Regions from separate parts of the Paenibacillus sp. FSL M7-0896 genome, predicted to be linked through region 1. Evidence: riboswitches for the same ligand, from Rfam matches in the RefSeq annotation. Region 1 holds a riboswitch; the other holds the start of a gene.
What was found. A riboswitch is a leader RNA that binds a small molecule or an ion and turns the genes downstream of it on or off. The one in region 1 is predicted to bind glycine.
Positions count from the first base shown of each region.

Region 2: linked by a shared signal. The riboswitch ahead of gcvT (glycine cleavage system aminomethyltransferase GcvT) and the one ahead of MKY12_RS30795 (amino acid permease) in region 1 are both predicted to bind glycine.

Region 1 covers NZ_CP150250.1:7,111,803-7,115,215, reverse strand. The annotation lists gene MKY12_RS30800 (DUF5643 domain-containing protein) at 220-1,179, shown strand; glycine riboswitch at 1,343-1,422, shown strand; gene MKY12_RS30795 (amino acid permease) at 1,634-3,010, shown strand; gene MKY12_RS30790 (YafY family protein) at 3,045-3,413, shown strand, end outside.
Region 2 covers NZ_CP150250.1:6,636,811-6,640,223, forward strand. The annotation lists gene MKY12_RS28750 (flagellar motor protein MotB) at 1-560, shown strand, start outside; gene gcvH (glycine cleavage system protein GcvH) at 661-1,053, opposite strand; glycine riboswitch at 1,238-1,335, shown strand; gene gcvT (glycine cleavage system aminomethyltransferase GcvT) at 1,521-2,645, shown strand; gene gcvPA (aminomethyl-transferring glycine dehydrogenase subunit GcvPA) at 2,642-3,413, shown strand, end outside.

The DNA of each region.
Region 1 (3,413 bases):
GCTTGTGGTACGGGATTTGCCATAAGTTCTAACCTCACTCTACTTGTTCTGGATGAACTTATTATAGTAGAGCGGATGAACCGAATTCTCTCTTGCAAATGACCCTGTTTATTCAAAAATGACTTTGTGCAAGTAGGATGTTATTCTGCGCTCCTGTCACAAAATAGCAGCAAGGGAACGTTATACCTGTATATTCTTAATAAGCAAAGGAGAGAAACTATGTACACGATCAGCTTAAATACGATGAAGAAAGCAATTATAGCAACAGCAGTAACCGCTGTACTCGGAGGGACAGTTGTCGGCGGGGGATTCACTGTACCCGTAGCGGCGGCAGCCAATGTCAACAAGGATGCTAAGGCTGACAGCGCGTTCGCGGCCAGCGACAACGCCACTCTGAAGGCTATTTTCCAGAAAGGGCTTGCTGCTGCTCCGAATCAGGCCGTGACTCAGGAGGGGGTAACCCTGACACTAACCGATCTGATCTATGACAGTAATCAACTTATCGCAGGCATCCGGCAGGAGGGAGGGACGGTGGACAAGAACGGTTCTTTCATGGACCAGACCAGGAATGTGGACGTGTTAATCAATGGGAAAAAGCTGCTGTTTGATACTTCCATCATTCCCAATTTGGAAGATACGGACACAGCCTTGATCTATTTGAGTAAGGGAGCCATGAAGCAGCAAATCCCGGACAAATTCGACCTGACGCTGAAGGCATACGCCAACGGGGTGAAGGAGCCGTTTATTTTCAAAGTTCAAGTGAACAAGCTGGGGACCCTGTTAAGCCTGAAGCCGGGCGTCTCCAAGAAGAACAACAAATTCAATTATACGGTGAATTCCTTCGAGATGACCGCGTTAACGATGTCTCTGCAGGTGACCTTTAAGGGTGAAGTTCCGGCAGCGGCCAAGTCCAAGGTGAACAACCCGGAAAGAATGTTATATGACCTTGTGGACGAGAAAGGAAATGTGATCTCGCCGTGGGGCAAGCCGTTTGAGAAAGTCCGGACAAGCGGTACCGAGGAACAGAACTATAGTGCATTCCCAGCCGTTCCGAAGTCCATTAGCGTTAAGCCTTTTACGTATTCCAAAGATGCCAGCGGGAAGATGCTCAAAGACAAGCAGGGCCAGTGGGCTAAAACTTATTATAAAGACCTGGAAACCAAAATTACGGTTAAATAACGTGCAATGAAGCAGTGCAGGACACCCGGCGATGACCACGAGAGTAACAAATGATATTGACAGAAGTCTGGACTGTGCATAGAATTGAAAAATATTTACATGAAGTCAGCTTCAAATAATTGAATATTCGCAAGCTATGAAGGCTATGGATCACACTATAGCTGGAGCAGCTTCTGGAGAGACTGCGGGAGACCGCAGCGCCGAAGGGTTCACAATCTCAGGCAAAAGGACAGAAGAGTACCGGATTTGTTTTTTGCCGTGCGGTTTAGCCGCTGCTGCAGAAGCTTATTTGGAACTTCTTATGAACCGGGAGATTGGATGATATCCAGTCTCCTTTTTGTTATGGGGTCCCCGCAAAGTATCTGAGTAATCATCGGAGCGGAATCTCCACTTTGTGGGGTTATTGTGCGTTACCCGGCAGGACAGCGTCATATACACTAAGGGGGAAACAGGTATGGCACAGACAGAATTAAAAAGAGAGCTTGCGAACCGGCATGTTCAGCTTATCGCTATCGGAGGTACGATCGGCACAGGATTATTCCTGGGCTCAGGCAAGGCGATTCAGCAGGCCGGGCCTTCCATTATGCTCACGTATCTGATCGTGGGGATTGCCGTCTTTTTTGTGATGCGGGCGCTGGGGGAGCTGTTGCTCTCGAAGGCGGGGTATCAATCTTTTACAGATATTGCTGAGGATTACTTGGGGCCGCGCGCGGCATTCATTACAGGCTGGACTTACTGGTTCTGCTGGATTATGACGGCGATGGCCGATGTGATTGCGGTGGGCGTCTATGTGCAGTACTGGTTCGATATTCCGCAGTGGGTGCCGGCCGTGATCTGCCTGATCATTCTGCTCGGGCTAAATCTGCTCACGGTCAAAAGCTTCGGCGAACTCGAATTCTGGTTTGCTCTGATCAAGGTGGTTACGATTCTGGCTCTGATCGGCCTGGGGATTGTCCTGCTGGTGACCCAGTTCAAGACGGATGCAGGCGCAGTGTCGGTCCGCAATCTCTGGGAGCACGGGGGCGTGTTCCCGAACGGGGTGAAGGGCTTCCTGTTCTCCTTTCAGATGGTGGTATTCGCCTATGTCGGCGTGGAGCTGGTGGGGGTATCGGCAGCGGAGACGGCTAATCCTGAGAAAAACATCCCGTCCGCGATCAACAAAATTCCGCTGCGGATTCTCTTCTTCTATGTCGGCGCGCTCTTCGTGCTGCTGTGCATTAATCCCTGGACCCAGCTTAGCGCAGCTGAAAGTCCGTTCGTGCGCACCTTCAGTCTGGTCGGGATTCCGGTTGCTGCGGGGATTATCAATTTCGTTGTCTTAACCTCGGCGGCCTCCGCCTGCAACAGCGGGATGTTCTCGACCAGCCGGATTCTCTACAATCTGAGCAGACGGAATCAGGCCTCGCCTCAGCTTGGCAAGCTGAACCGGAATCATGTGCCTGCGAATTCCTTATTCCTCTCCACGCTGGTGATCTCTGCCGGGGCACTGCTCAGCAAGCTTATTCCGGGTCAGGCCTTCGGCATCGTGACTACGATCAGCGCCATTTGCTTCATCTGGGTCTGGGGCGTTGTGCTGGTCTGCCATATCAAGTATAAAAGGAACCGCCCGGACTTACATGCCGCTTCCAAATTTAAAGCACCGTTCACCCCGGTAATTAACTATGCTGTCCTGACGCTGTTTGCCGCCATTCTTGTGATCATGCTCTTTGCTGCCGAGACCCGTCCGGCGCTGCTGTTCACCCCGCTCTGGTTCATCCTGCTGTTCGTTCTGTATTCCATTAGAAGCCGTAAGGAGAAAAGTGAACAGGAAATCAGTATAATCAATACATAAACTGATTTCAGGATGAAGAGGGTGCAGCCGCCGCATGAACAAGACAGACCGCATGTTAGCCATCGTACTGGAGCTGCAGCGCAAAGGGGTCGTACGGGCAGAGGATCTGGCGTCCGTCTTCGAGACTAGCGTAAGAACCATCTACCGCGATATCCAGGCGCTTAGTGAAGCCGGAGTGCCGGTGGTAGGCGCTACGGGTCAGGGATATTCACTGGTAAAAGGGTATTTCCTGCCCCCGGTCAGCTTCACCGCCGAGGAGGCAGTGACCCTGCTGATCGGGACGGATTTCGTGGAGCAGCGGTTCGACACTCAGTATGGTAACCAGGCCTCCGCAGCAGGGAGGAAGATTGAAGCGGTTCTGCCGGAGGATGTCAAGGAGAATGCCGCCCGGCTCCGCCAGAGC
Region 2 (3,413 bases), 470 kb from region 1:
GACACGGGGCAGATACACCTGCAGCCGGACAAGAAGGAGATGGGGCTGAACACCAGCCGTCTGCGCGCGAGCTTGCTTTTCGTGAACAGGAGGCGAAGCTGGCTGCGCTTATGGGCGTTATCACCCAATATGTGGAGGAGAATAACCTGGGTGAGCAGATTTTTGTTGCCGATAAGCCGCAGGGCATTGCCATCACGCTCAGTGACCGCTTCCTGTTCGATGCGGGTAAGGCTGAGCTGAAATCACCTGCACTCCCTGCACTGCGCCAGCTCTCCGGCCTGTTCCGCGGCATCGGCGCCACCATTAGCATCGAAGGCCACACCGACAATGTTCCCGTGACGCCAGGCTCAGTGTACAAAGACAACTGGGAGCTATCGGGCGCCCGGGCGCTGTCGGTCCTGCGCTTTTTTCTGGACAAAGAGGGGCTGAGCCCCGATACCTTCCAGTACGCGGGTTATGCCGATACCCGGCCTGCATATGATAATGCGACCACCGAAGGCAGACAGAAGAACCGCCGGGTCGAACTCATTGTTCTGCGCCAGCTGCAGGAGACGGAATAATATACAGACGCAAAAAGACAGACCTCTCACATTAGTAACATCTAATGTAATAAAGAGAGGTCTGCCGTATTAATATCCGCTTCCGCAAAAAAGCTAACTTTTATTCCCCAACCAGTTGCTTGTACGCTGCCGCATCCAGCAGGCCGGTTACTGCCTCTGCGAACTCTGCGTCCAGCTCCAGCTCAAAAATCCAACCGTCTCCGTAAGGCTGATCGTTGATCAGCTCCGGGCTGGCCTCCAGCGCATCGTTGATCTTGGTCACCTTACCGGATACGGGTGAATATAGCTCCGATACCGTCTTCACGGACTCAATACTGCCCACGCTGTCACCAGCGGAGATTGCCGCGCCGACTTCCGGGAATTCTACAAACACGATATCGCCGAGCAGATGCTGCGCATGATCCGTAATCCCTACACGTACTACGCGTCCCTCGCCCTGCTGCGCCCACTCATGCTCTTCGCTGTATAGCAGGTTGTCAAGCACTTCACTCATGTCCAAGCCGCCTCTTTTCCGTAATTGGAGTTCTAAATTTAGTTATAGCCTAAGTTATCGGCTTGCCTAATGTCAATATAACTGACAGTAAAATTAAATTTGTCAACTTTTTGACGTTTTTTGATTGACAGGGCGGAGGGTTACCCGGTTTAATGGAGTCAGTAGAAAAACATATGGTTTGCGAATGATGGCATAGGGAGAGACTGTCTCACAGGAAGACAGCGCCGAAGGAGTAAGCCCGGGATGGGTGAATCTCTCAGGCAAAAGGACCTTTGCCGGACGCATCTCTGGAGAGCATCCGGATGCCTGCGCCGCAGGCTTCACGGATCACCAACGGGGAAACCTGCGCTGCAATGCAGGGTAACTCTCAGGTACCAAGGACAGAGCGAAAGTCCATTTATGCATACGTGCATAATGGCTTTCGCCTGTCCTTTTTCGTATGTAATCAAAGCCAAGGGAGTGACGAGATGGAGTCTTTGAGAAGAACGCCTTTTTATGATCTCTATGCCGCGTATGCGGAGTCCAGGTGTATTGATTTTGGCGGCTGGGAGCTGCCGGTTCAGTTCACAGGGATCGTGAAGGAGCATGAAGCCGTCCGCAATCAGGCCGGACTGTTCGATGTCTCCCACATGGGAGAATTCATGGTTACCGGAGAGGGCGCAGAAGCCTTCCTCCAGAGAATGACCACGAATGATGTCAGCCGCCTGGAAGACGGCGCGGCGCAGTATACCCTGATGCTCTATCCAAGCGGCGGTGTGGTGGACGATCTGCTCGTATACCGGCTGGGCGAGGAGCGTTACATGCTTGTCGTGAATGCGTCGAATATCGACAAGGACTTCCAGTGGCTGCAGGAGCATCTCACCGCCGAGTTCAGCGGGGTTACCCTGAAGAATATTTCGGATGAGACCCTGCTGCTCGCTTTGCAGGGACCGCTGGCCGAGACCATCCTTGCCAAAGTGACGGACGCTCCTCTAACGGAACTCAAGCCTTTTCACTTCATCGAACACACCGAGGTCTGCGGCGTCAGCGTCCTGCTCTCCCGCTCCGGATATACCGGTGAGGATGGCTTCGAGCTGTACGCTCCTGCTGATACGGCGGCTACCCTCTGGAAGGGCCTGCTGGAAGCAGGCGCTCCGCATGGCCTGACTCCTGCCGGACTCGGCGCACGCGACACGCTGCGCTTCGAGGCCAAACTGCCGCTGTACGGCCAGGAGCTGTCGGCGGATATCACTCCACTCGAAGCCGGTGTCCAGTTCTTCGTGAAGCTGGATGCAGGCGACTTCATCGGCCGTGACGCCCTGCTGAAGCAGAAGGAAGCCGGTCTGCCCCGTCGTCTTGTGGGCCTGGAGATGATCGACCGTGGCATTCCCCGCTCCCACTATCCCGTATACGCGGATGGAGTAAAGATCGGTGAAGTAACGACCGGCACCCAGTCCCCGACCCTGAAGCGGAATCTCGGACTCGCCCTGCTGGATACTGCCTATACGGAGATCGGTACAGAGGTGTACGTAGAGATCCGCGGCAAGCAGCTCAAGGCTGCCGTCATCAAAGCCCCATTCTACAAAAGAAGCCAAGGAGTGAAGCCGCAATGAAGCACCGCTATCTGCCTATGACCGGGCAAGACCGCGCAGAAATGATGGAGACCGTAGGCATCCAGTCCATCGATGAGCTGTTCGCCGATATTCCGCAGTCTGTCCGTTACCAGGGAACCCTGCCGATGTCCGGTGCGCTGGATGAGTACGCACTGCTTCGCCACATGAAGGGGCTAGCTAACAAGAATGCTGATTTCGATACCCATGCCAGCTTCCTTGGCGCCGGATTATACGATCACCACGTTCCGGTCGTCATCAACCATGTGATTTCCCGTTCGGAATTCTATACCGCCTATACCCCTTATCAGCCGGAGATCAGTCAGGGTGAGCTACAGGCGATCTTCGAATTCCAGTCCTATATCTGTGAACTGACCGGGATGAAGGTCGCCAATGCAAGTATGTATGACGGTGCAACGGCCCTGTCCGAAGCGGCTGTGCTGGCCGCAGGTGCCACCAAACGCAAGAAGCTGATTGTCTCCCGTACGGTTCACCCGGAAGCGCGTCAGGTACTGCGTACCTCCGCCAACGCCTGGGGCCTGCAAATTGTAGAGATTGATTATGCTGACGGGGTAACTGATCTCGCCAAGCTGGCTGAAGCCATCGACAGCGATACGGCTGCCGTTCTGGTTCAGTCGCCCAACTTCTTCGGCGGTATTGAAGATCTGCGCCAGATCGAGCCGCTGATCCATGCGGTCAAGGGACTGCTCGTGGTCAGCGCGAACCCCATTGCACTTGGCGTATTGGAGTCCCCCGGACGGCTTGGCGCAG